Regions from separate parts of the Simplicispira piscis genome, predicted to be linked through region 1. Evidence: predicted binding sites of a transcription regulator. Region 1 holds the regulator's gene; the other holds the start of a gene.
What was found. Region 1 encodes LexA, which represses DNA repair genes until DNA is damaged. Its sites were predicted from a motif close to ACTGTATNNNNATACAGT; they were not measured.
Positions count from the first base shown of each region.

Region 1 (5,941 bases):
GCCATGACAGACATTGAATTCCATTTCAATGCGCCAGACAAGCTGGTGCATGCGTGTCGCTATGCCCGCAAGCTCCTTAAAAACGACAGGCGCCTGGTCATCACGGGCCCCGAGCATGTGCTGGAAGATGTCGATGCTCTGTTGTGGAACATGTCGGCACACGACTTTGTGGCCCACTGCCGCGGCGATAGCGATCCACAACTGTTGGATGCATCGCCCATTGTGCTGACATCGGACCCTAGCCAGTCTCCCCACCGTGATGTGCTGCTGAACCTGGGGGATACGCTTCCTCTGGCGTTTGAACGGTATAGCAAGCTGGTTGAGGTGGTCAGCGCCCATGATGAATCAGACCGCGCGCATGCGCGCATGCGCTGGCGCCACTATACCCAGCAGGGCTATGGCCTGGTCCGCCATGATCTGGTGCAGAAAGCTGATTGATGTCGACCCTTCCACCCAGAACGCCGCCTCGGTTCGTGCCCACCTTGACCGAGGTCGTGCAACCCGGACCGATCGACACAAAGCCGGAATCTGCGGCTGTGCGCCCTGCGCAGACAGTCGGTGCATTGGCAAGTTCTGTTCGTCCATCCGTTCCGCCCGGCATTCCTGCCGCCGCGGTGGCGCTTCAGAAATCAGGCGTTTTGCCCGCTGTGCCACTGCCTCCACCGGCTGCAGCCGTTCGTGCTACCCCTGCAGTAGTACCGCCGCCCGCACCGCACTATGCTGCCTCACCAGTGCCGCCTCCACAGGATATTGCTGGTTCCGTACCTGCAAGGGAGCTCCAAAAAACGTCTCCTGTCGTGCAAGAAGCAGGGGGCGGGTCTGCGACAGCCCGGCCGGCTCGTGTGTTGGCGGATGGGTTTGAAGAGATGATGGTGCACCGCGTCATGCAACGTGTCGATGTGATGCTGGAGCAGCGTCTGCGCGACGCGATTGCCTTGGTGGTGCAGGAGCAGACGCGCTCCGTACTGCCGCGTCTGCGTGAAGAAATCGAGTCGGTCGTGCGCCACTCTGTTTACGAGGCGGTAGCCGACGAACTGGCCAGCGGATCACCAACCACTGCGCTGCGTTGACAGGGTTTTCGATGATTAATTCTTCTGCATTTCATCGTGTTCCCTAATGCCTTGTGGCGTAAATTGCGGTATGTTCCCCTGCGTTGAGAAACAAGAATAATCTCAGCGTTTATCTTTACTGGAGATTCCTATGCAATTGAAGTTGAAACTGACCGTAGTTGCTGCTATCGCGGCTGTCACCGGATTGGCCTCTGCACAAGAACAGGTGGTCAAGATCGGTCACGTGGCACCGGTTTCCGGCGCCCAAGCCCACTACGGCAAGGACAACGAAAACGGCGCGCGCATGGCTATTGAAGACATCAATGCCAAGGGCGTCACGATCGGTGGCAAGAAGATCAAGTTTGAACTGCAGGCCGAAGACGACGCAGCTGACCCCAAGCAGGGCACCGCTGCTGCGCAGAAGCTGTGCGACTCCAAGGTCGTTGGCGTGGTGGGCCACCTGAACTCGGGTACTACCATTCCTGCATCCAAGGTCTATAACGATTGCGGTATTCCCATGGTCACGGGCGCTGCAACCAACCCCACCCTGACGAAGCCTGGCTACAAGACCACGTTCCGCATCATCTCCAATGACAACGCCCTGGGCGCTGGACTGGCAGCTTATGCCCATGACGTGCTCAAGCTGAAGACGGTTGCCATCGTCGATGACCGTACCGCTTACGGCCAAGGCGTGGCCAATGTGTTCAAGAAAGTGGCTGCTGAATTGGGCATGAAGGTTGTCGATGAGCAATTCACCACCGACAAGGCCACCGACTTCATGGCGATTCTGACGGCCATCAAGGCCAAGAATCCCGATGGCATCTTCTTCGGCGGCATGGACCCCCAGGCTGGCCCTATGCTGCGCCAGATGGAGCAGTTGGGCATGGCCAACACGAAGTATTTCGGTGGTGACGGTGTGTGCACTTCAGAAATCGCCAAGTTGGCTGCAGGCGCTAAAACCCTGACCAACGTGATTTGCGCTGAAGGTGGCGCGTCGCTGGCCAAGATGCCTGGCGGTGTAGAGTGGAAGAAGCGCTACGATGCCAAGTACCCAGGTCAGTTCCAGGTTTACAGCCCCTACACCTACGATGCCACCACGCTGCTGGTTGACGCTATGAAACGCGCCGACTCTGTGGATCCCAAGGTTTACACGCCTGAACTTGCGAAGTCCAATTTCAAGGGCGTGACCGCCAATATTGCCTTTGAATCCAATGGCGAAATGAAGAACCCTGCCATCACGCTGTACAAGTATGTTGACGGCAAGAAGACTGCATTGAACTGATCCGTGGTCAGGTTTGCGCTGGTTTAGGCCAGTGCACGCAAAAAAGGCTTCCTTTGGGAAGCCTTTTTTATTTCAGCGCCTGACCTGTAGTGCGCCAGGGTTCACGATATTTGTGGGTGTACCTTTAATGAAATTCACCACGTTATCGAAAGCTGCACCGAAATACAGCTCATAGCTCTCCTGCTCGACATACCCAATATGCGGTGTGCAGATGCAGTTCTCCAGGCGCAGCAAGGCATGGCCTTGCAAAATAGGCTCGCTCTCGAAAACATCGACCGCAGCCATACCGGGGCGCCCACGGTTGAGTGCGGCGATCAGGGCATCGGGTTCGATGAGTTCTGCGCGCGACGTATTGACCAGCAGAGACGTGGGCTTCATACACGAGAGGGTTTCCAGCGTAACGACTCCCCGGGTTTCATCGGTCAGGCGCAAGTGCAATGAAATCACGTCGCATTGCGCAAAAAATTCGTGACAGGTGGAAGCGACCTGGTACCCATCCGTCAGGGCCTGGACGCGCGATGCATCGCTTCCCCAGATGCGCACATTCATACCAAAGGCCTTGCCGTAACTGGCGACGAGCTGGCCGATGCGGCCATATCCCCAGATGCCCAAAGTTTTGCCGCGCAATACGTTGCCAACACCGAAATTGGGTGGCATTCCTGCCGCCTTCAGGCCCGATTGCTGCCAGGCTCCATGTTTGAGGTTGGCTATGTACTGGGGAAGCCGCCGCATGGCCGCCATGGTGAGTGCCCAGGTCAGTTCAGCAGGCGCCACCGGGGAACCCACACCCTCGGCCACGGCAATGCCGCGTTCGGTGCAGGCGCCCACATCGATATGGCTGCCGACCTTGCCAGTCTGAGCGATCAGTTTCAGACGGGGGAGTTTCTCGATCAACTGTCGTGAAATATGCGTGCGCTCACGCACCAGCACGATCACGTCGGCATCTTTCAAGCGCACCGACAGCTGTCCCAAGCCTTTGACGGTGTTGGTATAGACCTTGGCGGAATAAGCGTCCAAGCGTGTGGCGCAGTGGAGCTTGCGCACGGCATCCTGGTAATCATCGAGGATCACGATATTCATCCCGCCATTGTGCCTTGGCTCCATGGCGGTTCGCCGGCAACAACACGTAAGGCTGCTCCGAGGTCAAAGCATGCGGAGCAGGAATGGGCAGGCGTTAGTGCTGGTTCTCGCTGGCGGCCAGTCGGTCAAGTTCAGCGCATACATCGGCCATACGCCCGGAAATTGCCATGCGCCCGCAGGCGCTGGTGTGGCTGCGCAGCACGCGCAAGGGCGCATGGGCGTCGCTGGTGCGGGGCAGGGGCCGCAGAGGGCGTGCTGAGGGTTTGTGGACTTTGCGCGCTGCGATGGTGCTGTGGCGCAAAGACTCATTCAGACCCTGATGTTGCAGTCTGACGGGGCTTGTGGAGGTGTGCAAAGGCAGCAGTGGGTGCAGCGGTTGCTGCGCATTACTGAGCGTGAGGTTTTGCAGGCCTGGCGTGTTGCGCCGGGTACTCCACCAGCGGTGCAAGGCCGTCAAAGGATGGGTGAGGGTGGCCGCAGCCAGCAGGGCAATTCCCATGTGAAAACTCCAGAGGTCAGAGGTTGAACACAGGCAGGATTGCAAAAAATGCACCGCCAGCAGGGCTGGCAGGCATGAATGGAGGCCTGCCAAACGCCCGCCACCTGCGGCGGTGCGTACGCTGCTACATGAGCATGGTGTTGCGGATCAGGCCGACAGCGAGCCCTTCGATGGCAAAAGGCTCGCCGGGTTCGACGACGATGACTGGGTAATCGGGATTCTCTGGCAGCAATTCGATGGCGTGGGCCGTACGCCGCAGGCGCTTGACCGTGACATCGTCGCCCAAGCGGGCCACGACGATCTGGCCGTTGCGCGCCTCATGTGCAATTTTCACGGCCAGCAAGTCCCCATCCATGATGCCAATGTCGCGCATCGACATGCCGCGTACTTTGAGCAGGTAGTCAGGCTTGTGCTGGAACAGGCTGTCTTCAACACAATAGGTCTGTTCCACATGTTCCTGCGCGAGAATGGGCGAGCCAGCGGCTACCCGACCTACCAGGGGCAGCATGAGTTGTGACAGGCCGGGAATAGGCAGGCTGTATTGTGTGCCGCGAGCGGCATTGATGGAGCGCACCGTCTCGCCGCACAAGCGAATGCCGCGCGAAGTGCCGCTGACCAGTTCGATCACACCCTTGCGCGCCAAGGCCTGGAGGTGTTCTTCAGCGGCGTTGGCCGATTTGAAACCCAGTTCGGTGGCGATTTCGGCGCGTGTGGGGGGGGCGCCGGTGCGTGAAATGGCAGTTTGGATCAGATCCAGAATCTGCTGCTGGCGGGCCGTGAGCTTGGGGACGTTGAGCATGGCAGGTTCCACAAAGGACGAGAAAAAGGATTGAAACTGTTTTTTAATCCAGTAGCTGTATTTTTAACCAGTTTTTCAGGGGATGCAAGTGAGCGCAGGAAAAATCGTTGTTTTGGGCACAGGCGGAACCATCGCAGGCAAAGCGTCTGTAGCGGGTGACAACATTGGGTATGTGGCGGGACAGGTGGATGTGCAGGAACTGCTGGAGGCTGTGCCCGGACTGGTGCAGGCGGCCCAGGGGCCGCTGCAGGTGGAGCAGGTCGCGCAGATCGATAGCAAGGACATGGAGTTTTCGGTCTGGGCTGACCTTGCGATCCGGTGCCGCCGCTATCTGGCCGACGAAACGGTGCGCGCCATCGTGATCACCCACGGTACGGATACCCTGGAAGAGACGGCTTGGTTTCTGCACTCGGTGCTGGATGCCGCCAAGCCGGTGGTGCTGACCTGTGCTATGCGCCCTGCCACCGCTATGGCTCCGGACGGGCCGCAAAACCTGCTGGATGCCATGGCCTTGGCCACGGCGCCGGGAGCCTGCGGCGTACTGGCCGTGTGCGCTGGGGTGGTACATGGTGCGCGACAGGTGCGAAAGGTCCATCCCTACCGGGTGGATGCGTTTGGTTCCGACGAAACAGGCCCTCTGGGCTGGATCGAGGAAGGGCATGTGCGATGGGCACAAAATAGGCCTATAGCGCTTATGGGATGGGCGCAATCAGCTCTTGAAAAGATAGCTAACGGTGCGCCTTGGCCGCGTGTAGAGATCGTCATGAATTACGCTGGCGCCCGTGGTGCCACGGTGGACGCTCTGGTGGGCGACGGCGTGCAGGGCTTGGTAGTCGCCGCCACTGGAAATGGCAGCCTGCACCATAACTTGCAGGCCGCTCTGGAACATGCGCAGACCGCAGGCGTAGCCGTGCGTGTGACAACGCGCTGTACCGAGGGTCAGGTGCTGCCGCGTGCCGGGGCTTCTTTGCCACTGGGCCATGGGCTCAGCCCGGTAAAGGCCCGCGTATCACTGATGCTGGAACTGCTCGGCGGCGGCGTTCCGGCCTGATTGCCGATGGGTTGAAGCCCAGAAACGCCAACGCCCCGCATGCGGGGCGTTGTGCTGGGGCTCGCGTGCGGGCCTACAGGAATGGCGCTCAGCCTGCCAGTGCGGCCATTGCGCGGGCGGTGATTTCTTCCACGCTGCCGGTACCGCTGATGGCGCGGTATTGGGGGGCGTTGGCGGGGTC
Region 1 covers NZ_BAAGQN010000028.1:38,703-44,643, forward strand. Annotated here, with positions in the region: gene ACYVOC_RS17550 (DNA polymerase III subunit chi) at 4-438, shown strand; gene ACYVOC_RS17555 (hypothetical protein) at 885-1,070, shown strand; gene ACYVOC_RS17560 (branched-chain amino acid ABC transporter substrate-binding protein) at 1,201-2,331, shown strand; gene ACYVOC_RS17565 (D-2-hydroxyacid dehydrogenase family protein) at 2,404-3,411, opposite strand; gene ACYVOC_RS17570 (hypothetical protein) at 3,506-3,910, opposite strand; gene lexA (transcriptional repressor LexA) at 4,035-4,709, opposite strand; gene ACYVOC_RS17580 (asparaginase) at 4,792-5,760, shown strand; gene adk (adenylate kinase) at 5,849-5,941, opposite strand, start outside.

Region 2 (5,941 bases), on a different contig from region 1:
CAGGCAAGCGTTAGAGGCCTAAAACACTCTATTTTTTAAGCGTGGCTTTAGGCGTCTTCGTCCGGTGCGCCCTGCACCGCCCGGCGCACCACGGCGGCCGAGAACCCGCGTCCCAGCAAAAACCGCATTTGCCGCGCGCGGCCTGCGGCATCGGGGGCTGACTGGCCAAACTTGCGCTGCCAGACGGCCTGCGCACGCGCGAATTCGGTGCCCTGCAACTGCTCCAGCGCCTGCGCCACGGTGTCTGCATCCAGCCCCTTGGATTGCAGCTCCTGCCGGATGCGTTGGTCGCCCAGGCGCCCCGCGCGCCGATGCACCAGCGATGCAGCCACCCGCTCCGCGCTGATGAAACCCTTGGCCTGCAGGTCGTCGAGCACGCGCTCGATCTCACCGGGCTCCTGCGCGTGCGGTGCCAACTTGCGCAGCAGTTCCGCCCGGGAATGCTCGCGCGCCGCCAAATAGCGCAGCGCGCGGCCTTTCAGGGAGATCGGCGGTGCAGCCATGCAACCTAGAAACGGCCGTTGGATGCGCCCGCCGGTGCCGTGATCTGGGAGCCAGGCAAGACGAGACGACGCGGCGGGCTCCTGCCCGCAAGGAGGAACAACGCCGCATGGCGCCCTGAGCGCGGTGCTGGCGAGTGCATAGCGCTTTCACCCATCAGGTGAACACCATCGAAGCCATCAACGGTCGATTTCATGCGGCTTAGCAAGAGAGACAAAGCGGTCAACTGCCGTTTCTAGGTTCAAGGCAACTCAGTCGGCCTTGGCTTCGGCCTTGCGGGCACGGCCTGCGGGGGCAGGCACCACACCGTCGGTGGCGTCAGAGGCTTCTGCGGCCGCAGAGGGCGCAGCGACCGGCAAGGCGGCAGGCAGCAGTGCGATGCCCAGGCTCTCGCGCACCTTGTTCTCGATCTCATGGGCCAACGCCCGGTTTTCGCGCAGGAACTCGCGTGCATTGTCGCGGCCCTGGCCGATTTTTTCACCGTTGTAGGCATACCAGGCGCCGGATTTTTCCACGATGCGCGCCGTCACCCCCATGTCGATGATTTCACCCTCGCGCGAAATGCCTTCACCAAACAGGATGTCGAACTCGGCGGTTTTGAATGGTGGCGAGACCTTGTTCTTCACCACCTTGACGCGGGTTTCGTTGCCAATGGCTTCCTCGCCCTTCTTGATGGTGCCGGTGCGGCGGATGTCCAGGCGCACCGAAGCGTAGAACTTGAGCGCGTTGCCGCCAGTGGTGGTTTCAGGGCTACCGAACATGACGCCGATCTTCATGCGGATCTGGTTGATGAAGATGACCATGCAGTTGGTCTTCTTGATGGTCGAGGTGAGCTTGCGCAGCGCCTGGCTCATCAGGCGCGCCTGCAGGCCGGGCAGGCTGTCGCCCATATCGCCCTCGATTTCGGCCTTGGGCGTGAGCGCCGCCACCGAGTCAATGACGATCAGATCGACCGCACCCGAACGCACCAGGCTGTCCACGATTTCAAGCGCCTGCTCGCCGGTGTCGGGCTGCGAAATGAGCAGGTCTTGCAGGTTGACGCCCAGCTTTTGTGCGTACTGGATGTCGAGCGCATGCTCGGCATCGACGAACGCGCACTGGCCGCCCTGTTTTTGCATTTCGGCGATGACTTGCAACGTCAGCGTGGTCTTGCCCGAGGACTCAGGCCCATAAATTTCGACGACGCGGCCGCGCGGCAGACCGCCCACACCCAACGCCACATCGAGGCCCAGCGAGCCGGTGGACACCACCTGGATGTCCTCGATCACCTCGCCTTCGCCCAGGCGCATGATGGTGCCTTTGCCAAACTGCTTCTCGATCTGGGCCAGCGCGGCGGCCAGGGCTTTGGCTTTTTCGCCATCGGGGGGCATGCTGCGGCTGATGGGTGCGTTCATGGAAATCTCCTTGGAGGTCAACAGGTTAGAAGAGACCGCTCACCGTTTCAACAACAAATGAACTGGATGCTTGAACAGTAGTCTACCAAGCCATCGGTAGAAATCATCAGATTATTTGGTCAGTTTGCCTTACCATATAACAATGCCTCTGCAAGCCACCTCCCCCGCCCACGACCACTGGCGCCAGACACACCTGGGCCGCTTGATGGGGGACGCGCTGCGCCGCTTCGATGCGCGGGTGCTGCAGCTGATGGCGCGCAATGTGGAGGTACCACTGGCCCTGTCCAACCTGGCCGCGCGCGACCAGGTGAGCGCGGCCCACGTGCACATCACGCGGCACCTGTCGCTGCACGGCGACCGGCTGGTCGACCTGGCCGAGCGCGCAGGCATGTCCAAGCAGTCCATGGGCGCACTGGTGGACCAGTGCGAAGCCTGGGGACTGGTGCGCCGCGCAGCCGACCCGCACGATGCACGTGCACGCCGTGTGCACTTCACTGCCACAGGGCTGGCATGGCTGGAGGCTTTTCGCAGCGCACTGGCCCAGGCCGAAGCGGAGCTGCGCGCCGAGGTGGGCACTGAAGTGGCTGCGGTGGTGTCCATTGGGCTGGAAACCTACGCCAGCGGCAGCAATCCTCTTTGAACCGCACACAGCACTCGGCAGGCTCCTAAAATCAGACGCATTACAAGGAGACAAGCATGCGCATCCTCATTGCCGAAGACGACCAGGTGCTGGCCGATGGCCTTTTGCGCACACTGCGCAGTTCGGGCGCCGTGGTGGACCATGTGGCCAGCGGCAGCGAGGCCGATGCGGCTCTCCTGACCAACAACGAATTCGACCTGCTCATCCTGGACCTGGGCCTGCCGCGCATGCACGGGCTGGAAGTGCTCAAGCGCTTGCGCAGCCGAGGCTCGGCCTTGCCGGTGCTGATTCTCACGGCGTCTGACAGCGTGGAAGAGCGCGTTCAGGGGCTGGACCTGGGCGCCGACGACTACATGGCAAAGCCTTTCTCACTGCAGGAACTGGAAGCGCGGGTGCGCGCATTGGCGCGGCGGGGCATGGGTGGTGCCACTTCGACCATCAAGCACGGCCCGCTGGTGTACGACCAATCGGGCCGCGTGGCCACCATTGACGGCAAGATGGTGGAGCTGTCAGCCCGCGAGCTGGGCTTGCTCGAAGTGCTGCTGCAGCGCGCCGGGCGCCTGGTCAGCAAGGACCAGTTGGTCGAGCGCTTGTGCGAATGGGGCGAAGAAGTGAGCAACAACGCCATCGAGGTGTACATCCACCGCCTGCGCAAGAAGATCGAGAAGGGCCCAATCCGCATCGCCACGGTGCGTGGCCTGGGTTACTGCCTGGAAAAAATTCCCGGCTAGGGCAGGGAACTCCCCCCTGTGTCGCTGCGCTCCTTCCCCCCTCTCTCGCCTCGCTGCGCGCTGCGGGAGGGGAGACGCCGCCAGCGCGGCGGGGCGGCCCTTGCGCGGCGGCCGCTGGCCTGGGCCGTGCCAGTTTCTTGCGGCACCGATGGAGCGGCATCGTTTGCTCCTAATTTAATAGCTTTTAGCGCTTTCCCACATTGCGTTAAAGCCACTTTTTATTCAAAAACAGGACCACGATCTTGAAGATCTTCCAGCGCGAGCAGCGCTCCCTGTTCGGCGAAATCCTGGACTGGATGCTCACCCCGCTGCTGCTGCTGTGGCCGGTGAGCCTGGCGCTGACCTGGCTGGTAGCGCAGGGCATTGCCAACAAGCCTTTCGACCGCGCGCTGGAATACAACGCCCATGCGTTGGCACAGCTGGTGTCGGTGCACAAGGGCAAGCCCCAGTTCAACCTGCCCCAGCCCGCGAGCGAAATCCTGCGCGCCGACGACTCTGACACGGTGTACTACCAGGTCACCGGGCCGCACAACGAACTGCTTTCGGGCGAACGCGAACTGCCGCTGCCGACCGAGGACGAAGCCCCCACCATCGGAGAGGTGCGCCTGCGCGACGCCGAGCTGCGCGGACTGGAAATCCGCATGGCCTATATCTGGGTGCGCCTGCCACTCGAAGGCGCCCCGCTGGCCCTGGTGCAGGTGGCCGAAACACGCGAAAAGCGCAGTGTGCTGGCCACCGAAATTATCAAGGGCGTGATGGTGCCCCAATTCGTCATCCTGCCGCTGGCCGTGCTGCTGGTCTGGCTGGCGCTGGCGCGCGGCATCAAGCCGCTGCACCAGCTGGAAGAACGCATCCGGGCGCGCAGCCCCGACGACCTTTCCCCGCTGGACCATAAAACCGTGCCGCTAGAGGTCGCACCGCTGGTCTCGTCCGTGAACGACCTGCTGACGCGCCTGAACGATTCGCTGGCCACGCAAAAGCGCTTTCTGGCCGACGCCGCGCACCAGCTCAAGACCCCGCTGGCGGGCTTGCGCATGCAGGCCGACCTGGCGCAGCGCGAAGGCACCAGCACAGAGGAACTCAAACGGTCGCTGCTGCAGATCGGGCGCTCGAGCATCCGCGCCACGCACACCGTCAACCAGTTGCTGGCGTTGGCGCGGGCCGAAAGCAGCGGCGCGCAGATCGCCTTCACACCCTGCGACCTGGCGCGCCTGACCATGGACGTGGTGCGCGACTCGGTGCCGCGTGCGCTGGACAAGGGCACCGACCTGGGCTACGACGGCGCCCAGCCCGGCGCGCCGGGCGTGTGGGTGCAGGGCAACCCCACGCTGCTCAAGGAGCTGGTGCGCAACCTGGTGGACAACGCCATCAACTACACCCCGTCGAGCAGCGAAAAACCCGGCATCATCACCGCGCGCGTGCTGGCCGACACCTTTGGCCGCGTGCTGCTGCTGCAGGTCGAAGACTCGGGGCCTGGCGTGCCCGAATCCGAGCGCGAACTGGTCTTTCAGCCCTTTTACCGTGCACTGGGCACCGATGCCGATGGCTCGGGCCTGGGCCTGCCCATCGTGCTGGAGATCGCACGCCAGCACAGCGCCGAAATCATGCTGGAAGAGGCCCACCCCGGCCAGCAGCCCCCGGGCCTTCGGTTCACGCTGCGGTTTCCGGCACTCGATATGCCCCCAAACCAGGGCTAACAGCCCCAAAACGACCGCCCGCTCAGGAGCAGGGCCGCAGCGCCTTGCCGGCCATGGGCGTGCGCAGCGCTTCGACACGGGCGCGCAGGGCGCTGTCGGCGGCGGGCAGGCGCAGCGTGTAGCCGGGGGCATCGTTGCGCTCCTGCACCACGCGGGCGGTGCGCACGCCCTTGGCGGTCAGGTTGCTCAGGCCGCGCTGCGCTGCCTCTTCGGTCGAAAAGCGCCCGAGCGACAGGCCGGGCTCCAGCGCTGCGCTGCCCGGGCGGTCGTAGGGAATGTTCATTTCGCGCAGCTCGGCGCGCTTTTTGGCCAGCGCATCGGCATCCGCAAAGCGGCCCATGTAGACCATCCAGCGGCCAGCGATGGTGGTGCGTTCCAGCGTCCACGAGCCCTGGGGCAGGCTGGCGGCGGCGCGGCGCAAGGCGGCGGCCTGCTCTTCGTCGAACACCCCCGCCTGCAGGCATTCGCCTGCAGGGGCTGCGGCCACAGGCGCTTCGACGGGGGCTGGCGCCGGTGCGGATGTAGGCTCCTGCGCCGCAGCAGCGGGAGCAACCGCCGGAGCCGATGTCTTGCTGCCCACCACGCGCAGCGCCTCGGGGCGAATCTGCTCTGCGAGGCGCTGCGGCTCAGACTGCGATACCGGGGCCAGCCCCCATTCCAGTAGCAGGCCCTGCGACCAGGCGTAGTACGCCGCGTTGGCCAGCAGCAGGACGAGCACAAAAAAACGCAGCATGGGTGGTGTGTGAAATGGTCAGGGCATGCTGGCGGCCACGGGCCGCACGCTGATGTCGGAACTGGTCACGGGCAGCATGCCGCCCGCAGTATGCACGAGCAAGGCACCATCGTCGCCCACGCCGTGCGCGGTGCCGCTGGTGCCGTCACTCAGCTGCACGCTGCGCCCCTGCAACACATCGCGCAGCGCAAAGCGCGGCTGCATGGGCGCAAAACCATAGGTGGCGAACAACTGCAGCATGCCCA
Region 2 covers NZ_BAAGQN010000022.1:13,388-19,328, reverse strand. Annotated here, with positions in the region: gene recX (recombination regulator RecX) at 48-503, opposite strand; gene recA (recombinase RecA) at 753-1,895, opposite strand; gene ACYVOC_RS15660 (MarR family winged helix-turn-helix transcriptional regulator) at 2,038-2,535, shown strand; gene ACYVOC_RS15655 (response regulator) at 2,592-3,266, shown strand; gene ACYVOC_RS15650 (sensor histidine kinase N-terminal domain-containing protein) at 3,509-4,963, shown strand; gene ACYVOC_RS15645 (SPOR domain-containing protein) at 4,986-5,696, opposite strand; gene ACYVOC_RS15640 (biotin--[acetyl-CoA-carboxylase] ligase) at 5,715-5,941, opposite strand, start outside.
Region 2: a site for LexA is predicted at 1,957-1,974, ahead of recA (recombinase RecA). Genes of this name have one in related genera too.